DNA from 3 places in the Serratia sp. AS12 genome. Region 3 is predicted to be linked to each of the others. Evidence: predicted binding sites of a transcription regulator. Region 3 holds the regulator's gene; each other region holds the start of a gene.
The links. The regulator LexA, encoded in region 3, represses DNA repair genes until DNA is damaged. The targets are predictions, from matches to a motif close to TNCTGTATGTACATACAGNA.
Positions count from the first base shown of each region.

Region 1: the regulator LexA is predicted to act here: its motif matches at 8,411-8,430, upstream of uvrB (excinuclease ABC subunit UvrB).
Region 2: the regulator LexA is predicted to act here: its motif matches at 1,671-1,690, upstream of rmuC (DNA recombination protein RmuC).

Region 1 covers NC_015566.1:1,396,661-1,407,025, forward strand. The annotation lists gene pgl (6-phosphogluconolactonase) at 1-207, shown strand, start outside; gene SERAS12_RS06480 (kinase inhibitor) at 448-930, opposite strand; gene SERAS12_RS06485 (YkvA family protein) at 1,096-1,497, shown strand; gene bioA (adenosylmethionine--8-amino-7-oxononanoate transaminase) at 1,502-2,776, opposite strand; gene bioB (biotin synthase BioB) at 2,867-3,904, shown strand; gene bioF (8-amino-7-oxononanoate synthase) at 3,904-5,055, shown strand; gene bioC (malonyl-ACP O-methyltransferase BioC) at 5,039-5,806, shown strand; gene bioD (dethiobiotin synthase) at 5,799-6,473, shown strand; gene SERAS12_RS06515 (ATP-binding cassette domain-containing protein) at 6,512-7,222, opposite strand; gene uvrB (excinuclease ABC subunit UvrB) at 8,541-10,365, shown strand, end outside.
Region 2 covers NC_015566.1:229,289-239,653, forward strand. The annotation lists gene udp (uridine phosphorylase) at 1-8, shown strand, start outside; gene SERAS12_RS01015 (tyrosine-protein phosphatase) at 217-999, shown strand; gene SERAS12_RS01020 (DedA family protein) at 1,086-1,616, shown strand; gene rmuC (DNA recombination protein RmuC) at 1,757-3,304, shown strand; gene ubiE (bifunctional demethylmenaquinone methyltransferase/2-methoxy-6-polyprenyl-1,4-benzoquinol methylase UbiE) at 3,384-4,139, shown strand; gene SERAS12_RS01035 (SCP2 domain-containing protein) at 4,153-4,761, shown strand; gene ubiB (ubiquinone biosynthesis regulatory protein kinase UbiB) at 4,758-6,389, shown strand; gene tatA (Sec-independent protein translocase subunit TatA) at 6,470-6,733, shown strand; gene tatB (Sec-independent protein translocase protein TatB) at 6,737-7,318, shown strand; gene tatC (Sec-independent protein translocase subunit TatC) at 7,322-8,092, shown strand; gene tatD (3'-5' ssDNA/RNA exonuclease TatD) at 8,296-9,078, shown strand; gene hemB (porphobilinogen synthase) at 9,093-10,115, shown strand; gene rfaH (transcription/translation regulatory transformer protein RfaH) at 10,163-10,365, opposite strand, start outside.
Region 3 covers NC_015566.1:4,921,275-4,931,639, forward strand. The annotation lists gene dnaB (replicative DNA helicase) at 1-1,052, opposite strand, end outside; gene SERAS12_RS22750 (quinone oxidoreductase) at 1,233-2,216, shown strand; gene pspG (envelope stress response protein PspG) at 2,524-2,742, opposite strand; gene dusA (tRNA dihydrouridine(20/20a) synthase DusA) at 2,899-3,909, opposite strand; gene SERAS12_RS22765 (tetratricopeptide repeat protein) at 4,114-4,647, shown strand; gene SERAS12_RS22770 (RNA polymerase sigma factor) at 4,737-5,186, shown strand; gene SERAS12_RS22775 (anti-sigma factor) at 5,183-5,941, shown strand; gene zur (zinc uptake transcriptional repressor Zur) at 6,128-6,640, shown strand; gene SERAS12_RS22785 (CsbD family protein) at 6,752-6,961, opposite strand; gene dinF (MATE family efflux transporter DinF) at 7,278-8,615, opposite strand; gene lexA (transcriptional repressor LexA) at 8,717-9,325, opposite strand; gene SERAS12_RS22800 (diacylglycerol kinase) at 9,444-9,812, opposite strand; gene plsB (glycerol-3-phosphate 1-O-acyltransferase PlsB) at 9,962-10,365, shown strand, end outside.

The DNA.
Region 1 (10,365 bases), 1.9 Mb from region 3:
ACCCTGTCGCCGGTCGGCCATCATCCGACCGAAGAGCAGCCACGCGGTTTCAACATCGACCACAGCGGCCGCTTCGTGATTGCAGCAGGTCAGAAATCCGATCATATCGGCGTCTATGAAATCGATCAGACCAACGGCAAACTGACCACGTTGGCGCGTTATCCGGTGGGCAAGGGCCCGATGTGGGTGGGCGTGTTAGCCAAGTAATTAATACCCGTCGCCTTTCAAGCTGCAGCGTTGTTACCTGCACTCGATTATTCGGCCCATCCGTGGGCCGAACCCCTTCGGGGCCGCTGCAAGCAGCGTTCAAATCTGCTCCCGGCAGATTTGTCACCCAGTCACTTACTTGAGTAAGCTCCGGGGATGAGCGAGCTTGGCGCCTAGCTGCAACTTGAAATTCATAGGGTATGAATTATTGGAAAGCGGGCGCCGTTTTTTTGCGCAAAATCAGCTGTACTTCACCGTCAGCGTGGCGCTGCCGAGGCTGTGGAAGTGCACGTTAAAGCCGACCAGCGCACCGCTGGAACCTTCATCCACTTCAATGCTCTCAACGTCCAATGCATGAATCGTGAAGTGATAGCGATGGCTTTCACCCTGCGGGGGAGCCGCGCCGCCGTAGCCGGCGGAGCCAAAATCGGTGCGGGTCTGGATAGCGCCGGCCGGCAAACCGCCTTTGCCGGAGCCTGCGCCCTGCGGCAGTTCACGCGTCTGCACCGGGATGTTGGCCACTACCCAGTGCCACCAGCCGGAGCCGGTCGGGGCATCGGGATCGTACACCGAAATCACGAAACTCTTGGTGCCTTCCGGCACGCCATCCCAGGCCAGATGCGGCGACAGGTTCTCGCCCTGATAGCCCATGCCATTAAACACCTGGCGCTCCGGCATTTTCGCGCCGTCTTGCAGATCGTTGCTGTACAAACGAAAGCTCATAATGACTCCATGGGTCGGTAAAAGCTGAATGCCTAAGCTAGACCTTTTTGGCGCGACAACACAAGCGTCATTGCATCTCGCCAGCGGCCTCACCTATGAGTTACCATCCTTAACGCCGAAGCTACATAAGCGACATCAATAATTCACAGATCGATAAAAGTAATCATGATTTCATTCAAAAAACGCACGCCGTGGTTTGGTTGGCTGCGCCGCTGGGCCAAGGGCATCAAGCGCGACATTTATGCGCTGTGGCTGGCGGCCCGCGATCGGCGCACTCCCTGGTACGCCAAATTGATCGCCCTGCTGGTGGCGGGTTATGCGGTGTCGCCTATTGATTTGATCCCGGATTTTATTCCGGTGCTGGGCTATCTGGACGACGTGATCATCGTGCCGTTGGGCATCATGCTGGCGGTGCGTCTGATCCCCCAACCGCTGATGGCGGAACTGCGGGAGAAGGCGCAACGGCGTATCGATAATCCCACAGGCCGCATGGCGGCGGTAATGATCATTTTATTGTGGGTGCTGTGTCTGGTGTTGCTGGCCCGCTATCTGGACCAGCATTGGTAGGCCGTTAGCTCGCCGCTGCGGCCACTGCCGCGGTCAACCGGCTGAGCTGGTCGGGCTGAATGATGTAAGGCGGCATCAGATAAATCAGCTTGCCGAATGGCCGGATCCACACTCCGCGCTCCACAAACCCGCGCTGCAACTGTGCCACGTCCACAGGTTCGCGCATTTCCACCACGCCAATCGCCCCCAGTACTCGCACATCCGCCACTTTTGGCAGCGACAGGAGCGGCAATAGCTGCTGTTTTAGCTGAGTTTCGATGGTGGCGACCTGCTGCTGCCAATGGTTTTCCGCCAACAGCGACAGGCTGGCTTCGGCCACCGCGCAGGCCAGCGGGTTGCCCATAAAGGTCGGCCCGTGCATAAAGCAACCTGCTGCACCCTTGCTGATGGTTTCCGCCACGTGGCGGGTGGTCAGGGTAGCCGACAGCGTCATATACCCGCCGGTCAGCGCCTTGCCCAGGCAGAGAATATCCGGTACCACCTCCGCGTGCTCACAGGCAAACAGCTTGCCGGTGCGGCCAAAACCGGTGGCGATTTCATCGGCAATCAGCAGTATCTGATGCTGGTCGCACAGTTCGCGCACCCGTTTGAGGTAGGTGGGGTGGTAAATGCGCATTCCTCCTGCGCCTTGCACCACCGGCTCCAGAATCACTGCGGCGATCTCCCCGGCGTGCTGTTCCAGCAGTGCGGCGAACGGCGCAATGTCGTTTTCATTCCAGGGTTCATCAAAACGGCACTGCGGCGCAGTGGCGAACAGGTGCGGCGCGAGATAGCCCTGATACAGACTGTGCATCGAGTTGTCCGGATCGCACACCGACATCGCGCCGAAGGTATCGCCGTGATAGCCGTGACGCAGGGTCAGAATGCGCTGCCGCCGCTCCCCACGCGCCTGCCAGTATTGCAGCGCCATCTTCAGCGCCACTTCGACGGCCACCGAACCGGAATCCGCCAGAAAAACGCATTGCAGCGCCTCCGGCGTCATCTCCACCAGCCTGCGGCACAGTGCGATAGCGGCAGGATGGGTGATGCCGCCGAACATCACGTGCGACATTTTTTCCAGTTGCCGGGTGGCAGCCAGGTTCAACTGCGGATGGTTATAGCCGTGGATCGCCGCCCACCAGGAAGACATGCCGTCTACCAGGCGCCGGCCGTCGGCCAATTGCAGCTCGACGCCGCTGGCGGCCTCTACCGGATAGCAGGGCAATGGATGGCTCATGGAGGTGTACGGGTGCCAGATATGGCGCTGGTCGAATTCAAGGTCGGAGGCGCTGATAGACATGCTTGTAAACCAAATCATATTCGTAATGGTTGACAGTATATCCACAATATCTACACTGACGACACTTTTTTCATTTTTGGAGACGCCGTGATGGCCGATCGCATTCACTGGACAGTGGGTCTTGCCCAGACCCTGTTTGATAAACCGTTACTTGAGCTGTTGTTTGAAGCCCAGACCGTTCACCGTCAGCATTTTGATCCGCGTCAGGTGCAGGTGAGCACGCTGTTATCAATCAAAACCGGCGCCTGTCCGGAAGACTGCAAATACTGCCCGCAAAGTTCGCGCTACAAAACCGGTCTTGAGACGGAGCGGCTGATGCAGGTGGAACAGGTACTGGAATCGGCGCGCAAGGCCAAAGCGAATGGATCGACCCGCTTCTGCATGGGGGCGGCGTGGAAGAACCCGCACGAGCGCGATATGCCCTATCTGCAACAGATGGTGCAGGGGGTGAAGGCGATGGGCATGGAAACCTGCATGACGCTGGGTACGCTTGACCACACCCAGGCCGAACGGCTGGCGGACGCCGGGCTGGATTATTACAACCACAACCTGGACACCTCGCCGGAGTTTTACGGCAACATTATCACCACCCGCAGCTATCAGGAACGTCTGGACACGCTGGACAAGGTGCGTGGGGCGGGCATTAAAGTCTGTTCCGGCGGCATCGTCGGGCTGGGCGAGACGGTGCGTGACCGCGCGGGGCTGCTGGTGCAGCTGGCTAACCTGCCGACACCGCCGGAGAGCGTGCCGATCAACATGCTGGTGAAGGTAAAAGGCACGCCGCTGGCGGATAACGACGACGTCGATCCGTTCGATTTCATCCGCACCATCGCGGTGGCGCGCATCATGATGCCGGCTTCCTACGTCCGCCTTTCCGCCGGTCGCGAACAAATGAACGAGCAAACTCAGGCGATGTGCTTTATGGCCGGCGCCAACTCCATCTTCTACGGCTGCAAACTGCTGACCACGCCAAATCCGGAAGAAGACAAAGATCTGCAACTGTTCCGCAAGCTGGGCCTCAACCCGCAGCAGACCGAAACCGAGCACGGCGACAACCAGCAGCAACAGGTACTGGCGGAGCAGCTGCTGCATGCCGATACCGCTGAGTTTTACAACGCGGCGCTGTAATGAGCTGGCAACAACGTATTGAACAGGCGCTGGAGGAGCGGCAGCAGAATGCCGCTTACCGTCATCGCCAGGTGAACCAGGGCGGCAATGGCCGCCATATTCAGCTGGGCGGCGAGCGCTACCTGAATTTTTCCGGCAACGACTATCTTGGCCTGAGCCAGGATCCGCAGGTGATCGCCGCCTGGCAGCAGGGCGCCCAGCAGTATGGCGTCGGCAGCGGCGGCTCCGGGCACGTCACCGGGTTCTGTGCGGCGCATCAGGCGCTGGAACAGCAACTGGCGGCGTGGCTCGGCTACCCGCGTGCGCTGCTGTTTATCTCCGGCTATGCCGCCAATCAGGCATTGCTGGCGGCGCTGATGCAGGCGGACGATCGCATATTGGCGGACCGGCTCAGCCACGCGTCGCTGCTGGAGGCGGCCGCCCATTCACCGGCCCAGCTGCGTCGTTTTCGCCACAATCAGCCGCAGGCGCTGGCCGGCCTGCTGGCAAAATCCTGCGGTGGCCAGATGCTGGCGGTGACCGAAGGGGTGTTCAGCATGGACGGCGACAGCGCACCGCTGGCGGAGCTGCATCGCCTGACCCAAGCGGCGGGTGCCTGGCTGATGGTCGATGATGCGCACGGCATCGGCGTTCACGGCGAACAAGGGCGCGGCAGTTGCTGGCAGCAGGGCGTGCGGCCCGAACTGCTGGTGGTCACCTTTGGTAAAGCCTTTGGCGTCAGCGGCGCGGCCGTGCTGTGCGACGAAGCCACGGCGGAATATCTACTGCAGTTTGCCCGCCATTTGATTTACAGCACCGCGATGCCGCCGGCGCAGGCTTGCGCCTTGCAGACGGCGTTGCACCGCATCCAGCAGGGTGACGAATTACGTGCCCGGCTGCAGGACAATATTCAGCGCTTCCGGCAAGGTGCGGCCCAGTTGCCATTAGCCTTGACGGCGTCGGTGACCGCCATTCAGCCGCTGCTGGTGGGCGACAACCAGCGTGCGCTCGATCTGGCGCAGCAGCTGCGTGGCCAGGGATTGTGGGTGAGCGCCATTCGCCCGCCAACGGTGCCACCGGGCGGCGCGCGCCTTCGCATTACCCTGACGGCGGCGCATCAGCCGCAGGATATCGATCGCCTGTTGGAGGTATTGCATGACGTCAGCCTTTGAGCCGGTCAACAAGCAGGCGGTAGCCTCGGCCTTCAGCCGTGCGGCGGGCAGTTATGATTCGGCGGCGGTACTGCAACGTGATGTTGGTGAGCGCTTGCTGGGGATGGGGGCGGAGCATCGGGGCGAACAGTTGCTCGACGCAGGCTGCGGCACCGGGCACTTCAGCCGCCGCTGGCGCGAATTGGGGAAACAGGTCACCGCGCTCGATCTGGCGCCGGGCATGCTGGCATTCGCCCGCCAGCAGCAGGCTGCGGACCATTATCTGCTGGGGGATATCGAAAATGTGCCGCTGCCTGCGGCCGCGGTGGATATCTGTTTCAGCAGCCTGGTGGTGCAATGGTGCAGCGATTTACCGCGCGCTTTGGCGGAGTTGTACCGGGTAACCCGGCCGGGTGGCGTGATTTTGTTTTCTACGCTGGCGGAAGGCTCGCTGGCGGAGCTGGGTGACGCCTGGCAGCAGGTAGACGGCGAGCGTCACGTGAACGACTTTCTGCCGTTGGCGCAGATCGACGCGGCCTGCGCCGGCTATCGCCACCGTCTGGAGACGGAGCGACAAACCTTGAACTACCCGGACGTGATGGCGCTGATGCGATCGCTCAAGGGGATCGGCGCCACCCATTTGCATCAGGGGCGCGAAGCCGGTTTGCTGTCCCGTCGGCGGCTTGCCGCCTTGCAGGCTGCCTATCCGCGCAGGGGCGGGCAATTCCCGCTCAGCTATCATCTGGTTTATGGAGTGATTTATCGTGATTAAGCGTTGGTTCGTCACCGGCACCGATACCGAGGTGGGTAAAACCGTGGCCAGCAGCGCCTTGTTGCAGGCGGCCAATTTGGCGGGTTATCGCACGGCCGGTTACAAGCCGGTTGCCTCCGGCAGTGACATGACGGCCGAGGGGCTGCGCAATGGCGACGCGCTGGCATTACAGGCCAACAGCGCTGTGGCGCTGAGCTACGCGGAGGTGAATCCTTATGTGTTCGCCGAGCCGACGTCGCCGCACATTGTCAGTGCCGACGAAGGGCGGCCAATCGAGCTGGCCCAGCTTTCCGCCGGCCTGCGCCACCTGGAGCAAAGGGCCGACTGGCTGTTGGTCGAGGGGGCAGGCGGTTGGTTTACGCCGCTTTCCGAGCAGCATACCTTCGCCGACTGGGTACAGCAGGAGCAACTGCCGGTGATCTTGGTGGTGGGGATCAAACTGGGTTGCATTAATCATGCCGTGCTGACCGCGCAGGCGATCCAGCAGGCGGGGTTGCAGCTTGCTGGGTGGATTGCCAACGACGTGACTGCACCGGGCCGCCGTCATCAGGAATATTTGGCTACGCTGCGCCGTATGCTGCCTGCGCCATTGCTGGGGGAGATCCCGCATCTGCCGCAACCTGAGCGGCAGGCGCTGGGGACGTATCTGGATTTGAATCTGCTGTAAATGGGGCGGGGGAGATGACATTCTCCCACCGCCACTTTCTACACTGCCAGATAGGCATTGATCAAATCCTCGTCCAACTGCTCCAGCGTGCCGTTCGCCACACTGCGGCCCTGATCCATCAGGCAAAAGCGATCCGCCACGCGGCGTACAAACGGCAATTTGTGTTCCACCAGCAGGATCGTCATGCCCAGCTCGCGGTTCAGCTTGCGGATCGCATTACCGATATCGGCGGCGATCGAAGGCTGTACTCCACTGGTCGGCTCGTCGAGGATCAGCAGCTCCGGCTCCAGCACCAGCGCACGGCCAATCGCCAGTTGCTGCTGCTCGCCATCGCACAAATCACCGGCCCGGCGGCTGCGCATTTCCCGCAGGTTGGGGAACAGGCTGTAAATGAGAGGCGGAATGCGGCGGGTTTTGTCCCGGCCGGCCATCAGCGCCACCTGCAGGTTCTCTTCCACGCTGAGCTGCGAGAAGATTTGCCGCCCTTGCGGCACGTAGCTGATGCCCAGCGCCGCCCGGTTTTCCATCGGCTGCTGCAGCAGATTTTGCGGGGGTTCGTCCGCCAACTGCCAGGTCATGCTGCCGCTGACGACCGGCAAATGCCCCATGATGCAGTTGACCAACGTGGTTTTACCCACGCCGTTACGACCGATAAGCACCGTGCACTGGCCGCGCGGCAACTCCAGGTTAATATCCCACAGGGTATGATTTTGCCCGTAGAACTGGTTCACTGACCTTAAACTCAACATCCGACACTCTCCTCAAAGACCTGTATTCCACTCGTGGATGTGTGCCCAAATGGGCACAGGCGTAACACGTTCCTGTTAAAAACCGCACCGATTTCACCGGCCGGCATCAGCGCAGGAACGGCCATCAAACGTCTACTTCCCTGCGTTATCCACTCCTTCCTGCTTAAGCCGCCTTGGCGGTTTCTTTCCCGAGTGTCTTAATGTCCAGAACAAAATGCTGCATGCCTACCTTTAACGAGGTAGTTACGGTTCAGGAAAAATAAACGATTTGCAGGCAAAAATGGTTGTTAATGCCAATTTATCAGCGTGTATTCGCTTTTATCGTGCCATTGACAGTTATTTAACCCCAGGCTGGCGCTGACCGAAGAGCAGCGAATCCTGCCGTAGCGACACGGATATTTCACCTGGTCGCACTTTTGCCGTTAAACGATATTGCAACTCTCAGGCCAACTTTTACAATCGGAAAAAAAAGGGGAATGTTATTGTCTTGTTAACCGTTTGGCAGGCGTAGACTGGTCCGGTGGCCCTGCCAAAAATGCGGTGGAAAGTTAACGCGGACGATTTTTGCACTGTTGCAGTGCTGTGAGGAAAAGTGATGGTGCAAACTATTTCGCCGGTTGCGGCAAGATGCAGCACATGAGTGCAAAAATGGGATAAATGTGTTTTTGGCAATGGGGCTGCTTAGCATTAATCGGCATAAACAAAGCGAATTTTTTGTGAAAAAATAACTAAAAAAGCCGTTTCGGTGAGGTGAAACGGCAAAAAGCGTTCTTTCTGCAACTCCCGTCACGGGCGGGGCGGTGGGAGTTATCCACTATTCCTGTGGATAACCTTGTGCATTAGATTTAGAAAAGCGGTTTAAAGCGAGAGCGGGCGCGGGTTCTGTTCGCGTTGGCCGCATTCTCATCTTTTTATTAAATGTGTTTAATATCAATAAATTAACTAAAATCAAGCCACGAAGGTATTGATGATGTGGCTATGTATGATTTTTCGCCGCAGTGCTATCAATAAGTTAATTTTTGACGGATTTTGGGGATAAATCAGTTATTGACAATAAAAATGTCACGCGACTGTAACCCTGTCGGTGCATCCACGCCCCGCCGATGCGCATTAGGCGGCGCTTTGCCATTGCGCGTCGGCACCAGGGTCAATGGCGGGCTACGCCATCTTGAGCAACGAATCGCTTGAAGCTGGTTTTATATCCAGTATCATAAGCACTGGCGAAAATCGCCGGGGCTTTCCATAATTAGGGGCCATTCGTCGAGCATCCGCTCCATGGCCGCCTGAGCGCGCGCATCTCCACAGGGTAGCCGAGTCAATGAGTAAAATTTTCAAACTGCATTCCGATTTCAAACCGGCCGGCGATCAGCCGGAAGCCATTCGCAAGCTGGAAGAGGGCCTGGAAGACGGCCTGGCGCATCAAACGCTGTTGGGCGTTACCGGTTCGGGCAAGACATTTACCATCGCCAACGTCATCGCTGATCTAAACCGGCCGACCATGGTGCTGGCGCCAAACAAGACGCTGGCGGCGCAGCTGTATGGCGAGATGAAAGAGTTCTTCCCCGAGAATGCGGTTGAGTATTTTGTCTCGTACTACGACTACTACCAGCCGGAAGCCTATGTTCCCAGCTCCGATACCTTTATTGAAAAAGACTCCGCGGTGAACGAGCACATCGAACAAATGCGTCTTTCAGCCACCAAAGCGCTGCTGGAACGCCGCGACGTGGTGGTGGTGGCATCGGTGTCGGCAATCTACGGTCTGGGCGATCCGGAGCTGTATCTGAAGATGATGCTGCACCTGACCAAGGGCATGATCATCGATCAACGTTCGATCCTGCGGCGTTTGACGGAGCTGCAATATTCCCGCAACGATCAGGCTTTCCAGCGCGCCACCTTCCGCGTGCGCGGCGAGGTGATCGACATCTTCCCGGCAGAGTCGGACGAACTGGCGCTACGCATCGAGCTGTTTGATGAAGAAGTCGAACGGCTTTCGCTGTTCGATCCGCTGACCGGCCAGATCGAGCAGGTGGTGCAGCGCTTCACCATTTATCCGAAGTCGCACTACGTGACGCCGCGCGAGCGGATCCTGCAGGCGATGGAAGAGATCAAGGTGGATCTGGCCGAGCGGCGCAAGGTGCTGCTGGCCAATAACAAGCTGTTGGAAGAACAGCGCCTGACGCAGCGTACCCAGTTTGATCTGGAGATGATGAACGAGCTGGGCTACTGCTCCGGCATTGAAAACTATTCGCGCTATTTGTCCGGGCGCAGCGAGGGCGAGCCGCCACCGACGCTGTTTGACTACTTGCCGGCGGATGGCCTGCTGGTGGTCGATGAATCGCACGTCACCATTCCGCAAATCGGCGGCATGTACAAAGGTGACCGCTCGCGCAAGGAAACGCTGGTGGAATACGGTTTCCGCCTGCCGTCGGCGCTGGATAACCGCCCGATGCGTTTTGAAGAGTTCGAAGCGCTGGCGCCGCAGACTATCTATGTGTCCGCCACGCCGGGCAAATATGAGCTGGAGAAATCCGGCGACGACATTATTGATCAGGTCGTGCGGCCTACCGGGCTGCTGGATCCGATAGTGGAAGTGCGGCCGGTCACCACCCAGGTGGACGACCTGCTTTCCGAGATCCGCAAGCGGGTGGCGGTCAAGGAACGCGTGTTGGTGACCACCCTGACCAAGCGCATGGCGGAAGATTTGACCGAATACCTGGAAGAGCACGGCGAGCGCGTGCGCTATCTGCACTCGGACATCGATACCGTAGAACGCGTCGAAATCATTCGTGACCTGCGTCTGGGCGAGTTTGACGTGCTGGTGGGCATCAATCTGTTGCGTGAAGGGCTGGACATGCCTGAGGTGTCGCTGGTGGCGATTCTGGACGCAGACAAGGAAGGTTTCCTGCGTTCCGAACGCTCCCTGATCCAGACCATCGGGCGCGCGGCGCGTAATCTCAACGGCAAGGCAATCCTCTACGGCGACAGAATTACCGACTCGATGGCCAGGGCGATTGGCGAGACCGAACGCCGCCGCGTCAAGCAGCAGGCGTTCAACGAAGAAAACGGCATTGTGCCTAAAGGCCTGAACAAGAAAGTGTCCGATATCCTGCAGTTGGGCCAGCCGGGCAACCGCAGCAAGGGCC
Region 2 (10,365 bases), 750 kb from region 3:
TGCTGTAGTTGCTTCCCACCTTCAACGGGCCGCCAACGCGGCCCGTTTTTCCATTCAGCCTTAATCTGTTACGGTTATACCCACGCCTTGCAAACTGCGGTTGGCCGCAACGTGAAAGCCTGGGTGTATATAGCCCTCAGCGCCCTCCTTTCGGCCGTCTCTTTATCCGTTGATTTTTCAGGTTGCGCCTTTTAGACAATAACCACGAGGACGTCTATGACCGCCCAAATTCTGCTTCATCCTTCACTTGCTCCGCTTGATGGCGGCATTAACTTCCGCGATCTAGGCGGCAACAGCGTCGTCGATGGTCGCCGTATCAAACGCGGTCTGTTGTTCCGTTCCGGCTCGCTGGATTGCCTGACGGAAAACGACTGCGCCTTCCTGGCCGGCGTGCCGGTGCGTTCGGTGCTGGACTACCGCGACGCCGATGAAGTGCAGGGCAAGCCTGATATTCTGTGGCGTGGCGCCGATTACCATCATGTTCCGGCCAACCCATTGAGCAGTAAGGTTAATGCTAACCTGGAAAAGCTGACCAGTCAGACGCTGGCCGGTTTCGACGCGCAGGCGTTTATGCAGGAGCTGTATCGCCGGCTGCCGTTCGGCAATCCTGCATATAAACGGCTGACCCAACTGCTGAAGGCCCCCGATAGCGGCGCGATCGTCCAGCATTGCGCGGTGGGCAAGGATCGCACCGGGGTGGGGGCGGCGCTGGTGTTGTTTGCCCTGGGGGCCGACGAGGCGACGGTAGTTGAAGATTACCTGCTGACCGAAACCACGCTGGCGACTTTCCGCGAGCACATGCTGGATCAACTGTCGATTCGCCTGAACGCCTCGGCGCTGGGGCAGTTCACCTACGTGCTAAGCGTTCGCGAAGAGTTCCTGATGACAGCGCTGAGCTGTATTCGCGCTCAATATGGTTCCACCGATCGCTGGCTGGAGGCAGAATACGGCCTGGGCCCAAGTCAGCGTGAAACGCTGCAGGCGTTCTACCTCGAGTAAACCGCTACATGTTTAGTCGGGGTTTAACCTGCCCCGGCCGGCATTGCGTATCCTTGGCACAGAAAACCCCGCATCAGGAGCCCGTATTGAGCCTCAACGACATTATCAACTGGGTCAGCGACGCCGTGCGTCAGCACGAAGGTTGGGCCATCCCCATTATTTTCTTCCTGGCATTCGGCGAATCGCTGGCGTTCCTGTCCCTGCTGTTGCCGGCCACGGTGATCCTGCTGGCGTTGGGCGCGTTGATTGGCGAGAGCGGCATCGCTTTTTGGCCTATCTGGGCCGCCGCCGCCATAGGGGCATTTTTCGGCGACTGGCTTTCTTACTGGATCGGTTACCACTATCAAGACCGCGTGGCGCACATGTGGCCGCTATCGCGTAATCCGCAGTTGCTGGACCGCGGCCATGCGTTTTTTGAACGCTGGGGAGTGTTGGGTATTTTTATCGGCCGTTTCTTCGGCCCGCTGCGCGCGGTGGTGCCGCTGGTCGGCGGTATCTGCGGCATGCCCCAACGTTACTTCCAACTGGCGAATATCACTTCAGCGATGATCTGGGCGTTCGGCATTCTTGCGCCGGGGGCGTTTGGCATCAAGTGGTTAAGCCAGTGGTTTGGCTAGTTTTTGCCTGACTTGCGCGGCGTTTCGCAATATTGCGTTGCCGGGGCAAAATCAAACTGGACATCCATACAGCATCCCCTTAACGTGACGGGCAACGGGCGCATAAACGCAGGAACGGCAAGGCGTAACAGGAGGCAGGGGTGGATACCAGTTTGGTTTACGGTGTGGGCGGAGTCGTGGTCGGCATGCTGCTGGGGTGGTTGATCGCCAGCCTGCGCGTGCAGCAGGCCCATGCGCAGCATGAAACCGAGCTGCGGCTGCTGGAACAGTCATTGCAGCAGGCACAGCAGGAAACGGCGGCCCGGCAGGAAATTCTACAGAGAAATGAACAGCAAATGCGGCAAACCGATTTGGAACTGCGCAATTTGCACAGCCAATTGGCGGCCGGGCATGAAAAATTGCAGCAGCTCAATCACTGGCGCAACGAATGTGAACTGCTCAATCAGGAGCTGCGCGCCCAGCGTGAGGTCAACAGTGCTCAGGAAGCTGAACTGCGCGAAGTGACCATCCGTCTGGAAGAGACCCGCATGGCGGCGGAAGAGAAGCAGCGCCTGTTGATCAACAGCGAACAGCGGCTCACCACCCAGTTTGAAAACCTGGCCAACCGCATCTTCGAACACAGCGGGCGCAAGGTGAACGAACAGAACCAGCAAAGCCTGGATCGCCTGTTGCTGCCGTTGCGCGAGCAACTGGATGGTTTCCGCCGGCAGGTGCAGGACAGCTTTGGCCAGGAAGCCCGCGAACGCCATACTCTGACCCATGAAATACGTAACCTGCAGCAACTCAACGCACAAATGGCGCGCGAGGCGATTAACCTCACCAAGGCGCTGAAAGGCGACAATAAAACCCAGGGCAATTGGGGTGAGGTGGTGCTGAGTCGGGTGCTGGAAGCCTCGGGTTTGCGCGAGGGGCACGAGTATGAAACTCAGGTTAATGTGCGGTTGGATCATCAGAGCCGTATGCAGCCTGACGTTATTGTGCGTCTGCCGCAGGGTAAGGACGTTGTGATCGATGCGAAAATGTCGCTGGTCGCCTACGAACGTTATTTCAACAGTGAAGATGAAGAGGAACGCGAGGCGGCGCTGAGCGAGCATATTGCCTCGCTGCGCGGCCACATTCGCTTGCTGGGGCGCAAAGATTATCAACAGTTGCCCGGTCTGCGTTCACTGGACTATGTGTTGATGTTTATTCCGGTGGAGCCGGCTTTCCTGCTGGCCATCGACCGGGAGCCGGAATTGATAAGCGAAGCGCTTAAACACAATATTATGCTGGTCAGCCCGACCACGCTATTGGTGGCGCTTCGCACCATTACCAACCTGTGGCGCTATGAGCACCAGAGCCAGAATGCTCAGCGCATTGCCGACCGGGCGGCGCGGCTGTATGACAAGATGCGGCTGTTTGTCGACGACATGTCGGCGCTGGGGCAGAGCCTGGACAAGGCCCAGGGGAGTTATCGCCAGGCGATGAACAAACTGAGCGAAGGCCGTGGTAATCTTATCGGCCAAACCGAAGGGTTCCGCGCGCTGGGGGTTGAGGTGAAACGACCGATCAATCCGTTGCTGGCACAGCAAGCCGGCGCGCAGCATGATGAAGACGATGAGGCAGCGGATGACGATGACGTCAACGCGCTGCCGCAGGCGGAAGACGACGATTCCGCCGAAGAACCACGCTCCGCTTCGCAGGCATGACAGCCGCCTCGAGGTGGGGTATTCCGTGGGGTTCTGGTACACTCGACCACACAAAATTGACTGAATAGCAGGCAGGACAATGGCAGATCAATCGCAGGAAACCACAGATTTCGGTTTTCGCACCGTAGCTAGAGACGAAAAGCAGGCCATGGTGGCAGACGTTTTTCATTCGGTAGCGGCAAAGTATGACGTGATGAACGACCTGATGTCGTTTGGCATCCACCGTATCTGGAAGCGGTTTACCATTGACTGCAGCGGCGTGCGCCGTGGACAGCGTGTGCTGGATCTGGCCGGCGGCACCGGCGATCTGGCCGCCAAGTTCTCCCGCATGGTCGGTGAGCAAGGGCAGGTAGTGCTGGCGGACATTAACGACTCCATGCTGAAGATGGGCCGCGAGAAGCTGCGCGATCGCGGCATTATCGGCAACATCAGCTATGTGCAGGCTAATGCTGAAGCGCTGCCGTTCCCGGATAACTATTTTGACTGCATCACCATTTCCTTCGGCCTGCGCAACGTCACCGACAAAGACAAAGCGCTGCGTTCGATGTTCCGTGTGCTGAAGCCAGGCGGCCGCCTGCTGGTGCTGGAGTTCTCCAAACCGCTGCTGGCGCCGCTGAGCAAAGCCTATGATGCCTATTCGTTCCACGTGCTGCCGAAAATCGGCGAGCTGGTGGTGAAGGATCCGGAAAGCTACCGTTATCTGGCCGAGTCGATCCGCATGCATCCCGACCAGGAAACGCTGAAGGGCATGATGGGGTCGGCCGGTTTCGACAACGTGACCTATTTCAATCTTACCGGCGGTATTGTGGCCCTGCATCGTGGCTTCAAGTTCTGATATGGACATGCCGATGCTGCTAACCCCCTTGTTGACCGGCGCGCTGGAGACATCGCTCAATAGCCTGCTGTTCCGCGATCGCAGTATGAAGGCCGCCCGTCTGCGGTTGGCCGGCAAAATACTGCGTATTGAGTTGCAGGAACTTGCTTCGCCGCTGGTGCTGATCTTCAGCGAACAGCGGGTGGACGTGCTTGGCCAGTCTGAAGATACCGCCGATTGCACGGTGCGCAGCCGGGTATCGGTGTTGTTGAAGTTGCGCGATCGTCAGCAGCTTTCGCCATTGATGCGCAGCGGCGAGTTGATCGTCGAGGGCGATATTCAGGTGGTGCAACAACTGGTGGGGCTGCTTGATCTGGCAGAGTGGGATCCGGCGGAATGGCTGGCACCCTATATCGGTGATATCGCCGCGCAGGGTATTACCCAGGTGCTCGGTAAAGGCGCAAGCCTGTTGAGATCGGGGTTGCAGCGTCAGCAGCATTACGTGGCGGAAACCCTGACGGAAGAGTGGCGCGTGGCGCCGGGGCCGCTGGAAGTGGTGTGGTTCAACGAGGAAGTTGACGCCACCGTTCGCAGTGCCGAAGCGCTGATTGCCCGCATGGACAAGTTGGAGGGTAAACGATGACCCCTGGCGAACTACGCCGCCTGTATTTGATCGTCCGCGTTTTTCTCAGCTATGGCCTGGATGAACTGATCCCCAAGATGCGCCTGACGTTGCCGTTGCGTTTTGGCCGCCGCCTGCTGTTTTGGATGCCAAACCGCCATGCAGACAAGCCTCTGGGCGAGCGTTTGCGCCTGGCTCTGCAAGAACTGGGGCCGGTATGGATCAAGTTCGGTCAGATGATGTCCACTCGCCGCGACCTGTTCCCACCGCAGATTGCCGATCAACTGACCTTGTTGCAGGATCGGGTTGCGCCGTTCGACGGCGCGTTGGCGCGCAAGCACATCGAATTGGCGATGGGTGGCCCGCTGGAAACCTGGTTCGATGATTTTGACCAGCAGGCGCTGGCATCTGCATCGATAGCGCAGGTGCATACTGCGCGCCTGAAAACTACCGGGCAAGAAATTGTGCTGAAGGTCATTCGGCCGGATATTGGGCCTATCATCAAGGCCGATGTTCGCCTGATGTATCGTTTGGCCGGCTGGGTGCCGAAGCTGATGCCGGATGGGCGTCGCTTGCGGCCGCGTGAAGTGGTGCGCGAGTACGAAAAGACCCTGCTGGACGAGTTGAATCTGCTGCGTGAAGCGGCAAATGCCATCCAGCTGCGCCGTAATTTTGATGGTAGCCCGATGCTGTACGTACCGGAGGTTTACTCTGATTACTGCCGTGAAAGCGTGCTGGTGATGGAGCGCATCTACGGTATCCCGGTATCGGATATCGCTACGCTGGAAAAACAGGGCACCAACATGAAGTTGTTGGCCGAGCGTGGGGTGCAGGTGTTCTTTACCCAGGTATTCCGTGACAGCTTTTTCCATGCGGACATGCATCCTGGTAATATTTTTGTCAGCTACGAGCACCCTGAAGATCCCTGTTATATCGGCATTGACTGCGGCATCGTCGGCTCGCTGAACAAGGACGACAAACGCTATCTGGCGGAAAACTTTATCGCCTTCTTCAACCGCGATTACCGCAAAGTGGCGGAGCTGCACGTCGATTCGGGCTGGGTACCGCGTGATACCAACGTAGAGGACTTCGAGTTCGCCATCCGCACCGTGTGCGAGCCGATCTTCGAGAAGCCGTTGGAGGAGATTTCGTTCGGCAACGTGCTGTTGAACCTGTTCAATACCGCACGCCGCTTCAATATGGAAGTGCAGCCGCAACTGGTGTTATTGCAGAAGACCTTGCTGTATGTTGAAGGCCTGGGGCGGCAGCTCTATCCGAAGCTGGATTTATGGACTACCGCCAAGCCGTTCCTTGAGAGCTGGATGCGCGATCAGGTCGGCATACCGGCGGTGATTCGCGCCCTGAAGGAAAAAGCGCCGTTTTGGGCGGAGAAGCTGCCTGAATTGCCTGAATTATTTTACGATAGCCTGCAGCAGCATAAACGGTTGCAACAAAGCGTTGATAAGCTGACCCATCAGATGCAGGGCCAGCGCGTTCGTCAGGGGCAATCGCGTTATTTGTTCGGCGTTGGCGCTACACTGTTAGTAAGCGGTACGATTTTGCTGTTAGGGAAGGTCGAGATTTTTCCCGCGTGGCTGATGGCTGCCGGCATCGTATCCTGGGTGATTGGCTGGAAGCGAACCACCTGAATTGATTCAAAACTCTGGTAAAAACGGCCGTATAATGCGGTAGATTTTGAAAAAACCCTGTAAAAATAGAGGTAACTGCAATGGGCGGTATTAGTATTACGCAATTGTTGATCATCGCGGTGATCGTGGTGCTGCTGTTTGGTACCAAAAAACTCCGTACGCTGGGTTCCGATCTCGGCGCATCCATCAAGGGTTTTAAAAAGGCGATCGGCGACGACAACACGCCTCCGACCAACACGGCTGAGAAAAGCAGCCTGGATGACGCTGACTTCACGGCAAAGCCTATTACCGATAAGCAGCCGGAAGTGAAAACGGAAGAGTCGAAGAACAAAGAGCAGGTATAAACCGTGTTTGACATAGGGTTTAGTGAACTGCTGCTGGTTTTGGTCATTGGCCTGGTGGTACTCGGGCCAGAACGGTTGCCGGTAGCGGTTAGAACAGTTTCGGGTTGGATCCGCGCCCTGCGTTCGTTGGCGGCTTCGGTACAGAATGAACTTTCTCAGGAACTGAAGCTGCAGGAACTGCAAGACAGCCTGAAAAAGGTTGAGAAGGCGGGCCTGCAGAATTTGTCACCAGAGCTGAAGGCGTCAATGGATGAACTGAAAGACGCTGCGGAATCGCTGAAGCGCTCTTATCATCATGGCGAAGACAAAGACGAACCGGCGCACACCATCCACAACCCTCTGGTCACCGACCCGGAAGCCATTCATGACGGCGTGACCCCGGCGGAGGCTGCGACCACCGCCGCCTCACCGGCTGCCGTACCGAAACCGGTAGCGCCGGAGCCTGTCGTTGCGGCAACGCCGCAGGCAGTGCAAGCGCCGGCCGCGCAGCCGGTTAAGCAGCCTGCTGCGGCGACCGTGGAGGCAACCCCAGAACCTGTTGCGGATAAAACCCCAGCGTCTCACCAACCTAGTGGCGATCGTTAAAACATGGCTGTTGAAGATACCCAACCCCTTATCAGTCATCTGATAGAACTGCGTAAGCGGTTGTTAAACTCGATTATCAGCGTGCTGGTGATCTTCCTGGTGCTGGTTTATTTCGCCAACGACATTTATCAACTGGTGTCTGCGCCGCTGATCAAACAGCTGCCTGCCGGGGCTAGCATGATCGCCACCGACGTGGCGTCACCGTTCTTTACCCCCATCAAGCTGACCATGATCGTCTCGGTGTTTGTTTCTGCGCCGGTGATCCTGTATCAGGTCTGGGCCTTTATTGCCCCGGCGCTGTACAAGCATGAACGCCGCCTGATGATGCCTTTGCTGGTCTCCAGCAGCTTGCTGTTTTATCTCGGCATGGCGTTTGCCTATTTTATCGTGTTCCCGCTGGCGTTCGGTTTTTTTGCCAAGACCGCGCCGGCTGGGGTCATGATAGCCACCGACATCAATAACTACCTCGATTTCGTCATGGCGCTGTTTATGGCGTTTGGCGTGGCGTTTGAGGTGCCGGTTGCCATTATTCTGCTGTGCTGGAGTGGCGTCACTTCGCCGGAAGACCTGAAAAAGAAACGACCTTACGTCCTGGTCGGGGCTTTTGTGGTTGGCATGTTGTTAACGCCGCCGGATGTCTTCTCGCAGACCTTGCTGGCGATCCCGATGTATCTGCTGTTTGAAGTGGGCGTATTCTTTGCCCGTTTCTACACCGGCAAACGCCGCCCGCGACCGGAAGAAGAAGACGAGGGTGACGACCCCCCGGCAGCTTAATCCGCGTTTTGTCTCTAAAGCTGCCCGATGGGCGGCTTTAGATTGATGACAAACACCCGAAAAGCGTGGTTTTCGGGTGTTTGGGGTAACCCGTAAACATAATCCTTTGTTTTTAATCGCACGAAGATCATTACTTTTAAGCGCAGAGGACTTTGTCGGCCGTATCAAGCCGCCCAATGGGCGGCTTTTGCTTTGGAAAAACCATGTTTGATATCGGTGTTAATCTTACCAGCTCGCAGTTTGCCAAAGACCGCCCAGCGGTGGTGGATCGCGCACGCGCCGCAGGGGTGAAGGGGTTGCTGATTACCGGTACCGACCTGCAGGAGAGCCAGGCCGCCAGTGAACTGGCGCAGCCCCATGCCGGCTACTGTTGGTCTACTGCCGGTGTGCATCCACATCAGGCGAGCAGTTGGAACGACCGGGTTGAGGAGCAAGTTCGCGCCTTGGCCTCCCGGCCAGAGGTGGTAGCTATCGGTGAATGCGGGTTGGATTTCAACCGCAATTTCTCCACCCCGGAGCAGCAAGAAGAGGCTTTCAGCGCCCAGTTGGCGTTGGCCGCAGAGCTGAGGGTGCCGGTATTTCTTCATTGCCGCGATGCGCACGCACGTTTTGCCGCGCTGTTGGTGCCGTGGTTGGATAAACTGCCTGCGGCTGTGGTGCACTGCTTTACCGGCACCGCCCAGGAATTAGACAGCTGTCTGTCGCTGGGTCTTTCGATCGGCATTACCGGTTGGGTCTGTGATGAGCGGCGTGGCCTGGAGCTGCGAGCGCTGTTGCCGCAGATCCCGGCGGACCGTTTATTGCTGGAAACCGACGCACCCTATCTGTTGCCCCGGGATTTACACCCTAAACCCGCATCTCGCCGCAACGAACCCTGTTTTTTGCCTCATATCGTCCGGCAGGTGGCTGCCTGGCGGCAAGAAGATCCTGAATGGTTGGGGCAGAAAACCGATGAGAACGCCCGCCGGCTGTTCCGGCTGGTATGAGTTAGGAGAAAACTATGAGCTATGCATTTCCGGGCGTCTTTCCAGGCCGCCGTATGCGCCGTGTGCGCCGTCATGATTTCAGCCGTCGTCTGGTGGCGGAGAATCAACTGACGGTTAACGACCTGATTTATCCGGTATTTGTCATGGAAGGCAGTAACCGTCAGGAAGCGGTAGCATCCATGCCAGGCGTATCGCGCATGAGTATCGATCTGCTGATTAAGGAAGCGGAAGCCATCGCCAAACTTGGCGTGCCGGTGATCTCCCTGTTCCCGGTGATTGAACCGAGTCTGAAGTCATTGCATGCGGAAGAAGCTTATAATCCGGACGGTTTGGTGCAACGTACGGTGCGTGCGTTGAAAGACGCGGTGCCAGAGTTGGGTATTCTGACTGACGTGGCACTGGATCCTTACACCACTCACGGCCAGGATGGCGTGATTGATGAGCACGGCTACGTCATTAACGATATCAGCAAAGATATACTGGTGCGTCAGGCATTATCCCATGCGGAAGCCGGAGCGGAAATCGTGGCGCCGAGCGATATGATGGACGGCCGTATCGGCGCTATCCGCGATCGTCTGGAGCATCAGGGGCTGGTTAATACCCAGATCATGGCGTACTCCGCCAAATATGCCTCCTGCTACTATGGCCCGTTCCGCGATGCGCTCGGTTCCAGCAGCAATCTGAAAGGCGGCAATAAGAAAACCTATCAGATGGACCCTGCCAACAGTGACGAAGCGCTGCAGGAAATTGCGCAAGATCTCCAGGAAGGCGCGGATATGGTGATGGTGAAACCCGGTATGCCTTATCTGGATGTGGTGCGTCGGGTGAAAGACACCTTTGGCGTGCCGACCTTTGCCTATCAGGTTTCAGGTGAATATGCGATGCACATGGCGGCGATTCAGAACGGTTGGTTGCAGGAGCAACCGGCGGTGATGGAGTCGCTGATGTGCTTTAAGCGCGCCGGGGCTGATGGCGTGCTGACCTACTTCGCCAAGCGGGTAGCTCAGTGGATGCATGATGAAGCGATGCAGCGCTAAGGCGTGAGTATCCAATAACAAAGGCGCCTTTTGGGCGCCTTTTCGCTTTATAGCTTTTGGAACTGCCGATTATCAACGCTTTGGCTGACCTGCTTGTTAATCAGGTTCAGCAGCAGCATTGAGCGCGCTTCCCCGTCCGGCTCGGTGTAAATCGCTTTCAGCCCTTCGAACATGCCGTCGACGATCAGCACGGTATCGCCCGGCTGAGGGGTTTCCGGGTCGAAGTAGGTTTCACAGGCATGAGTCTGCA
Region 3 (10,365 bases):
ATTAACTGCAGGTAGTCGATCATGATCATACTGAGGCCGTCATGCTCGCGGAAAATACGGCGCGCGCGGGAGCGCACTTCGGTTGGCGTCAGGCCGGAGGAGTCATCAATGTACATATTGCGCTTCTCCAGCAGGATACCCATGGTGCTGGAAATGCGCGCCCAGTCCTCGTCGTCGAGCTGGCCGGTACGGATACGCGTCTGGTCGACGCGCGACAGCGACGCCAGCATACGCATCATGATCTGGTTGCCGGGCATCTCCAGGCTGAAGATCAGCACCGGCTTTTCCTGCGTCATCGCGGCGTGTTCGCACAGGTTCATGGCGAAAGTGGTTTTACCCATCGAAGGACGGGCGGCGACAATGATCAGGTCCGATTTTTGCAAACCGGCGGTTTTCTTGTTGAGATCCTGATAGCCGGTGTCTACCCCGGTAACGCCGTCGTGCGGCTGCTGATACAGCTGCTCGATACGCGAAACGGTGTCTTCCAGAATACGCTCGATGCCTTTCGGGCCTTCATCTTTACTGGCGCGATTTTCCGCGATCTGGAATACCCGTGATTCGGCCAGATCGAGCAGATCTTCGCTGCTGCGGCCCTGCGGATCATAACCGGCGTCGGCGATCTCATTGGCTACCGAGATCATTTCGCGCACGACCGCACGTTCACGCACGATGTCGGCATAAGCGCCGATGTTGGCGGCGCTTGGGGTGTTTTTCGACAGTTCGGCCAGATAGGCGAAACCGCCCACCGAATCCAGTTCGCCGCGCTGCTCGAGCGATTCGGACAGGGTGATCAGATCGATAGGCCGGCTCATTTCCAACAGCCGCTGCATCTCGGTAAAGATCAGGCGGTGCGGGCGGCTGAAGAAATCGTTGGAGACCACGCGTTCCGATACGTTATCCCAGCGTTCGTTATCCAGCATCAAACCGCCCAACACGGACTGTTCCGCCTCCAGCGAATGTGGCGGCATCTTCAGCCCTTCCATCTGGCGATCTCGGGGGCGATCTCTGGCTTCGTCCGCGTATGTTTTGTTGGTTGGTTTTTTTCCTGCCATGAAGCGTATTCTTTATCCGGTTGCGAATGGAGAATCCTGACGCGAGAGTATACGTGATTTTTATCTGTGATTCCCGCGGCATAACCGATGCAAAAAAGGTATCAATCCGCACCCGGCTAAACTGGATCGTCGATACTAAAACGCGTAGGGTGAAATCAGACACCCCAATGAGGTAATGAAATGGCAAAGCGCATTCAATTCTCCGCTACCGGCGGCCCGGAAGTGTTGCAATACGTTGATTTTACACCTATCGATCCGGCAGCCGGTGAGGTACAGGTTGAGAATAAGGCGATCGGCATCAACTACATCGATACCTATATTCGCAGCGGCCTCTATGCGCCCGCCAGCCTGCCAAGCGGGTTGGGCACTGAAGCGGCCGGCGTGGTGATCAAGGTCGGCGCCGGCGTCAGCGCGGTGAAACCTGGCGACCGCGTGGTTTACGCCCAGTCGTCACTCGGCGCCTACAGCGACGTTCACAATGTTTCGGTGGAAAAAGTGGCGATCCTGCCGCACAACCTGAGCTTTGAGCAGGGTGCCGCCTCGTTTCTGAAAGGGCTGACGGTACACTATCTGCTGCGCCAAACCCATGAAGTGCAGCCGGGCGAAGTGTTCCTGTTCCATGCCGCCGCAGGCGGCGTCGGGCTGATTGCCTGCCAGTGGGCCAAGGCGCTCGGCGCAAAGCTTATCGGCAGCGTCGGCTCTGACGAAAAAGCTGAACTGGCTAAACGCGCCGGCGCCTGGGCGACCATCAATTACCATAAAGAAGACATCGCCCAGCGCGTGGCTGAACTGACGCAGGGCGAAAAAGTCGGTGTAGTGTACGACTCGGTGGGCCAAAGCACCTGGCAGGCTTCTCTCAATAGCCTGAAGCGCCGTGGGCTGATGGTCAGCTTCGGTAATGCCTCCGGCCCGGTAACCGGCGTCGATCTGGCATTGCTGAACCAGAAAGGTTCGCTGTACGTCACCCGTCCTTCGCTTAACGGTTACGTCACTAACCGCGACGAGTTGCAATTCGCCAGCAATGAGCTGTTCTCGTTGATCGGCAGTGGCGCTATCAAGGTCGACGTAAAAGAAGAGCAAAAATTTGCGCTGGCCGATGCGCAACGTGCGCATGAGGTGCTGGAAAGCCGCAATACCAGCGGTTCAAGCCTGCTGATCCCCTGATTCCCCTGGCAAAAGAAAAGGGCTCCGTAAGGAGCCCTTTCTATTACTGCATTTGTAGGGGTAGAGCAGAGTCCGCCAGAGACAGGGGGGTTGCTTCAGCAACGCTCGTATTGGGTACTATTGTCTCTTGCGGTGATGAAATAGGTCGCATCGCTGCATCGACAAATATCCTACCAGCCCCTAAACGCAAAAAACACGCTTAATGTGCCGCATTTGCATTTAAAACACCAAGGTGTGATCGTCGCCGCATTCACGATGCATTCGTTACGCAAATTTCAGCGTGACTGTCTGATTACTCGATAAAAAATCAGTAACGGCGTATTTGCGGCTTCTGCATCGAACGGTATATCCAGACGCCCACCACCGCCAAAATCAACCAGGGCAGCAGCTTGATCACCATCGCCAACAGGCCGCCCAGCAGCATAAATGCCGCCGCGACCAGTAACGCGGCGAATACGCCCAGCAACGAAATTCCGGTCACCATCAGCATCACTACAAAGCCAATGAGAAAGAAGAGTTCTAACATGATTGCTCCTTCGCAAAACAAAGTCTCTGCAGGAGTATTACAAGATGCGTGCCAGAACGGCGGAAAAGATAAGTAGTTGAAATATAAAAACAGGCAAACAGCATAGCGCTGAGTGCCTGATGAAAAAGACTAACTGTTAGTCAAATTCTTTGTGTATTACGCCACTTCGGTACGCGGCAGACGAACCAGATCCAGCGCAGCTTCCACCACGCGCGCATCGGCACCCGGCTTATGGGCGTTCTCGCTCAGATGGCGACGCCACTGGCGCGCACCCGGCACGCCCTGGAACAGGCCGAGGATATGGCGGGTGATGTGCCCCAAATAGGTGCCGTTCGACAGCTCACGTTCAATATACGGATACAGCGATTCGATAATCGCCACGCTGTCCATGACCTCGGTCTGGCGACCAAACAGCTCGCTGTCGATCCGCGCCAAAATGCCCGGATTCTGATAAGCCTCGCGCCCCATCATTACGCCATCCAGATGCTCCAGATGCTGCTTTGCTTCTTCCAGCGTTTTCACACCACCGTTGATGGCGAGAGTCAGCTGCGGGAAATCACGTTTCAATTGATACACACGCGGATAGTCCAGCGGCGGCACTTCACGGTTTTCTTTCGGGCTGAGGCCAGACAACCAGGCCTTGCGCGCATGGACAGTAAACATGTCGCACTCGCCGCGCCCGGCAACGGTGGCGATAAAATCGCACAGAAACTCGTAGCTGTCCTGGTCGTCGATGCCGATACGGGTCTTGACCGTCACCGGGATCGACACCACGTCGCGCATCGCCTTGATGCAGTCGGCAACCAGCGTCGCCTGCCCCATCAGACAGGCGCCGAACATGCCATTCTGCACGCGATCGGACGGGCAACCGACGTTGAGGTTAATCTCGTCGTAACCGCGCTGTTCGGCCAGTTTGGCACAGTGCGCCAGCGCAGCCGGATCGCTGCCGCCCAGCTGCAACGCTACCGGATGTTCTTCTTCGCTGTAGGCCAGATAGTCGCCCTTGCCGTGAATAATCGCGCCGGTGGTTACCATTTCGGTGTACAGCAGCGTTTCTTTGGTCAGCAGGCGATGGAAGTAACGGCAATGACGATCGGTCCAGTCGAGCATCGGCGCAATGGAGAAACGATTGGCGGCATATTTTGAGGCGTGGTTGTCTGTCGTCATGCTGAGTTACTGGCTACCTGATTCTGTCTGGGATTCAACGAACGGCGTACTGCCGCAAACGACTATTATAACGACAATCGGCGGCGTTGGGAAAACCGCCGTGCCATCAGGCCAAAAAGAAAAAGAAAAAACGAATAAAAACGCTTCTTCAGGTGTTCTCTCACCAAGGGGGCAATTCGTCTCCCCTCCAATGAGGAAAAAACCATGAACAGTTTCGTTAAACGCCTGTTGCTGCCCGTGATTGCCGGCTCTCTGCTGTTTTCCGGCGCGGCCCTGGCAATGGGGGGTGACGGCAGCGGCCAAACCACGCCGACCTGCCCGAAAGGCCAGATATACGATACAAAAACCAAGACCTGCATGGTGGATAAAAGCAGCATGATCGGCGACAACGATCGGGCGAACTACGCCTATGCACTGGCAAAAAGCGGCCGCTATCAGGATGCCCTCGACGTGCTGAACACCCTGAAAAACCCCAACACCGCCGTGGCATTGAACTACCGGGGTTACGCCACCCGCAAGCTCGGGCGCACGGATGAAGGGATCGGCTACTATTTAAAATCAGTAGCGCTCGATCCCAACTACCCAAAAGTCCGCGAATACCTGGGTGAAGCCTATATGGTGAAAGGCCGTCCGGACCTGGCGAAAGAACAACTCACGGTGATCCAGTCACTGTGCGGCACCGGTTGCGAAGAGTACCGCGACCTGGCGGCAGCCATCGATCACCATCCCGAATCATAAGGCAGCCAGGCCCGGAGGCGAGCATCAGCAACGACGCAATCCGCAACGAAATCGGCCAGTATCTTTCCCGCCTGTGGCGCTATGGTTTAGTGCTCTCCCACCGGCGGGATATCGCCGACGATTTGGTTCAAGCCACCTGTGTGCGGGCGCTGGAGCGCGCCGCACAGTTTACTCTGGGCTCGCGTATGGATCGCTGGCTGTTTTCGATTCTGCATTCCATTTGGCTGAACGAAGTCCGTGCCCGGCATATCCGTCAGGGGCAGGGTTTTGTCGATGCCGACGATCTGGCCGGCGAGGAAAACGGTGAAGATACGATATGGGCCAATGAAGTGATGCAGCGGGTCAACCGCTTGCCGGAGGCACAGCGCAATACGCTATTCCTGGTGTACGTAGAAGAGCTTTCTTACCGGGAAGCGGCCGAGGTGCTGGACGTCCCCATCGGCACCATCATGAGCCGCCTGGCAGCGGCACGTCTGCGGCTTGCAAACGACAGTGTGCTGCAACCCCATATCCCGCAGTCAAAAGGAGAACGATCATGAGCTCATACTATACTGCGGATGAACTGCTGGTCGCCTATCTGGACAATCAACTGGATCCCCAGCAGCGCCGCAGCCTGGAACAGCGCCTGGTCGACGAACCGGCATTGGCCGACCGTTTGTCGCTGCTGGAACGCAGCAATCTGCCGTTCAAACAGGCGTTCGCCCCTTTGCTGGATGAAGCACCGGTGCAACAACTGCAGGACAGGTGGCCACTTGCCATGCCGGTCCCACAACGCGGCGTCAGCCGCCGTGCCCTGATTGCCGCTGCCGTCGGTTTTCTGGCGCTCGGTGTCGCAGGCGATCGCGCCTGGCTGCAAGCGAGTCAGCCAGAAGACAACTGGCGCGGCCTGGTAGCCCAATATATGGCGCTTTACACCCCGGAAACGCTGGCGGGCTTCGATAGCTCCCCTGCGTTACTCGCCAGTCAATTGCAGCACACCGGCGAACGGCTCGGCATTGCCCTCCCCGCTCCCAAACTGGCATTGAACGGCGCAGAGCTGAAAAATGCCCGCGTGCTGGCTTACGACGATCGTCGCATTGCTCAGTTGACCTGGCTGGACACACAGTTTGGCCCGCTGGCGCTGTGCATTATTCAGCAACCGGGCAAGCCGGAGTCCGCACAAAGCGAACGCCGACAGGGAATGAATGTGGTGTATTGGGCCGATGGCAGCCACAGCTTTATGCTGATTGGCCATAATCCGGCGGCGGATATGACCAGGCTGGCAGAGCGTTTGCAGCGTTCACTTTCCACCTGAGAAGGAATCACGCCGCTTGCCCACCGCTCAGATGACGGTGTAGCGCGTGAAACTATCACTCATTTTTCATCGCACCCGCCATATCTCCGCATCAGGTTGCTCCTTATCAGCGGAAAAGGGGGCGACTCTCGGCGATTGCGCTTAATCATGGTAAAATCGGTTTTTTTACGTACCGGGATATTTGCCATGAACTCAAGCACCCAGGAAAAACTGTTGGCGCAGGCTGAACAACTCTGCCAGCAACGCAATGTGCGGCTGACACCGCAGCGGCTGGAAGTGTTACGCCTGATGGCACAACAACCCGGTGCCATCAGTGCTTATGACCTGCTGGATCTGCTGCGCGTGGCTGAACCGCAGGCGAAACCACCAACGGTCTATCGCGCGCTGGATTTCCTGTTGGAACAAGGATTTATTCATCGGGTGGAGTCAGCCAACAGCTACGTGCTGTGCCATCATTTCGAACAACCGATGCATACCTCCGCGTTGTTTATCTGCGATCGCTGTGCTCAGGTGACTGAACGCACCACCGAAGGGGTGGAGGAAACGCTGCAAAAACTGGCGAAAGAGTCGGGTTTTGTGCTGCGCCACAGCGTGGTGGAAGCGCATGGTCTGTGTTCGGGCTGTGTTGAAGTGGAAGCCTGCGACAGCAAGCATGATTGCGGCGAGCACGATCACAGCATTGCCATCAAGAAGAAATAAATTAAGCGGGGTTGGTCAGGCACTTCCCTGTACCTGTGGCCGTGGCGTTAAGGGGATGATGCCAGGCCGGCTACAGTCGATTACGGCCACCGTACGCTGTGGCCCTGCTCGCTACCAGCGATACTTGCTGTGGTCTTCCCAGGATTTCACTTCTTTCTCGGCCGCCTCTTTCTGGTAGCCATAGCGCTCCTGGATTTTACCGACAAGCTGTTCGCGTTTCCCTTCAATGACGGCCAAATCGTCATCGGTCAGCTTGCCCCACTGTTCCTTCACTTTCCCTTTAAACTGTTTCCAGTTACCGTCGGCTTGATCTTTGTTCATAGTCTCTCCGTTAACCTGTCGTAAATCAGTTTGATGCTGTGCTGACCGGGCGTCTAACCAAGCAATTTTCATGGTCTATTACCGCAAACCAAAGGGTTGCCACTCCCCATTCATTTAGCCAGCCACATGATTAATTGTAGACGCAGATAACGAAAATAGAATAAAAACCAGAATAAAAATCCATTAAAAAACACTTTATCAGAAAAACACGCCAACAAACAAAGCACTACCCGAATGGAATATCCTTCGGGATATGTAAGAAAATATAAATAAAAACATAAGAAAAATTACTCAATAATCTAAAAAACTCTCGGACTTATTGCACCGCAAACCAGGTACCGCGCAGCCGGTGACGGTGCCAGAACCAGCCCAGCGCAATGCCCCGCAGCGACAAAAACACCGCCAGCGCCAGCCATAATCCGTGATTGCCTAACACAGGGACGGTAAACAACGTCAGGCCGAAGCCGACGGCCGCCACCGCCATGCTGTTGCGCATTTCGGCACCGCGGGTCGCGCCAATAAACATGCCGTCCAGCAGGTAACACCACACACCGACCAACGGCAGCACCACCTGCCACGGCAGATAATGGCTCGCCAGCGTACGCAACTCGGGTAAAGAGGTTAATGCCGAGATGATTTGCTGCCCGGCAACGGCATACACCACCCCAAAAGCCAGCGCCACCAGGCAAGCCTGGCGACAGGCGGCGTGCCACACCTTGCGCAGTTGGCTGTCGTCGCGAGCGCCATAGGCATGGCCGGAATGCGCCTCTACCGCGTAGGCAAAGCCGTCGAGCGCGTAGGCCGTGAAGGTCAGCAAATTCATCAATACCGCGTTTACCGCCACCACGTCGCCGCCAAGCCGGGCGCCGAAGATGGTCAGTGAGGCAAAACACACTTGCAGCAACAGTGAACGCAACATGATGTCGCGATTCAGCGCCAACAAGCGCCGCAGATTTCCGCGCCAGGCCTGGCGCAGCATCGGCGCGGAAATCCCTCGAATACGCATCACCCGCCAGGCAAGCCATAGCCCCAGCAACAGGGTGACATATTCAGAGATGACGGTCGCCGTCGCCGCCCCTTGCACGTTCCACCTCAGCCCCATCACCAGCCAGATATCCAGTACGATATTCAGCAGGTTACCGATAATCAGCAAGATCACCGGTGCACGCACGTATTGCACGCCAAGCAGCCAGCCCAGGATCACCATGTTGGCCAACGCCGCCGGCGCACTTAGCCAGCGGATTTCGAGGAATAGCCGGGCTTGTTCCAGCACCGCGCCATCGCCGCCCACGATCTGCAACGCCATATCGATCAACGGATGGCGCAGCAGCACAATAGCCACACCGGCCAACGCCGCCAGCAACAACGGCTGCATAAAAGCGCGCGCCAACCCCTGCGGATCCTGTGCACCGAGCGCCTGTGCCGCCAGTCCGGTAGTGCTCATGCGAAGGAACAGCAGCAACATAAACAGGAAGCTGGTAGCCATGGCGCCAATCGCAACGCCGCCCAGATAGGTGGGGCTATCCAGGTGGCCAATCACCGCAGTATCCACCAGCCCGAGCAGCGGCACGGTAATATTGGAAAAGATCATTGGCAGAGCAAGGCGCCATAGGGCTTTATCAGTATCGCTGGTGAAGGCAGAAAGCAGGCGCATAGTGAAATGTTCCCGTGGCGGTAGGGTTTGAATGAATCAGAAATGACATCGCCCCAGAGCTGGGGCGATTTAAATCAGAGGAGGACGTTCAGGCGCAGCGATTAAATCCAGTCGCCGTTGCGGATCACGCCGACCGCCAGACCTTCAATGGTGAAATTCTGCTGACGCAGATCGACCACGATAGGCTGGAACTCGCTGTTTTCTGGCAGCAGTTCAACCACATTGCCGTGTTTTTTCAGGCGCTTGACCGTAACTTCATCTTCAATACGTGCCACAACTACCTGGCCGTTCCGCACGTCCTGGGTTTTATGCACCGCCAGCAGATCGCCGTCGAGAATGCCGATATCACGCATCGACATGCCGTTGACCCGCAGCAGGAAATCCGCGCTAGGTTTGAACAGAGAAGGATCCACCTTATAGTGTCCTTCGATATGCTGTTGCGCCAGCAGCGGTTCACCGGCGGCCACGCGGCCAATCAGCGGTAAACCTTCTTCATCTTCCATCAGCAGACGAATGCCGCGTGAAGCGCCGGAGACGATCTCGATCACGCCCTTGCGCGCCAGCGCTTTCAGATGTTCTTCTGCAGCATTTGGCGAACGGAACCCCAGACGCATGGCGATCTCGGCGCGCGTTGGCGGCATGCCAGTTGACGAAATATGATCGCGAATCAGATCATAGACTTCTTGTTGTCTGGTAGTTAGTGCTTTCATTCCGCCCCCTGTTTGTTTATACAGTCTTGCTGTGAGTATATACAGGTAAGCGCGGCTTGGGAACCGAAGAATGAATAAAAATCAGGGATTAGCGCCCCGCCGCGACGGGGCGAACCACTCAGACAAAGTGCTGCCACAGTACCGAACCCCAGACAAACAGCGCCAGGATGATCGCCAGCGTTACCGCCGCCGATCCCATATCTTTCGCTCGGCCGGAAAGCTCGTGGTGTTCCGTGCCCACCCTATCGACAATGGCTTCAATCGCGCTGTTCAGCATCTCGACGATCACGACCAACAGCACCGATCCGATCAGCAAAATGCGCGCTATCGCACCCACATCCAGCCAGATCGCCAGTATGATAGCCAGCACGGTCGCCACCAGTTCCTGGCGGAATGCGGCTTCGTGCTGCCAGGCAGCAGAAAAGCCTTTATATGAGTAGCCGGCGGCTTTAATAATACGGGTCAGGCCGGTTGCTTGGTTTGCCATGTTTTTTAGTGCCTTTCACAGAGGTAAGTCATAATTATAGAGCTTGGGTCAGGAAACTCTCCCGGCTCACGGTTTTCCAACACCACAGATCTGCTACCCGGTTTCTGGTATGCTTGCGGCGCATTGCTAACAAGAGGCTTCACGTTGTTATGTCAGGTTGGCGTAAAATTTATTATAAATTATTGAATTTACCACTCAAATTGTTGGTAAGAAGTAAGGTTATCCCTTCAGATCCGGTCACGGAGTTAGGGTTGGATCCCTCACGGCCGATTTTGTATGTTTTACCTTATAATTCCAAGGCGGATTTACTGACGCTACGCACCCAGTGCCTGGCACAGGATTTGCCCGACCCCCTCAATCCGCTGGAGATAGACGGCACCGTACTGCCAAGCCACGTGTTCATTCACGACGGCCCGCGCGTGTTCCGCTACTACACACCGAAAGAAGAGTCGGTAAAACTGTTTCACGACTATCTGGATCTGCACCGCAGCAATCCGGATCTCGATATTCAGATGCTGCCGGTGTCGGTGATGTTTGGCCGCTCCCCAGGCCG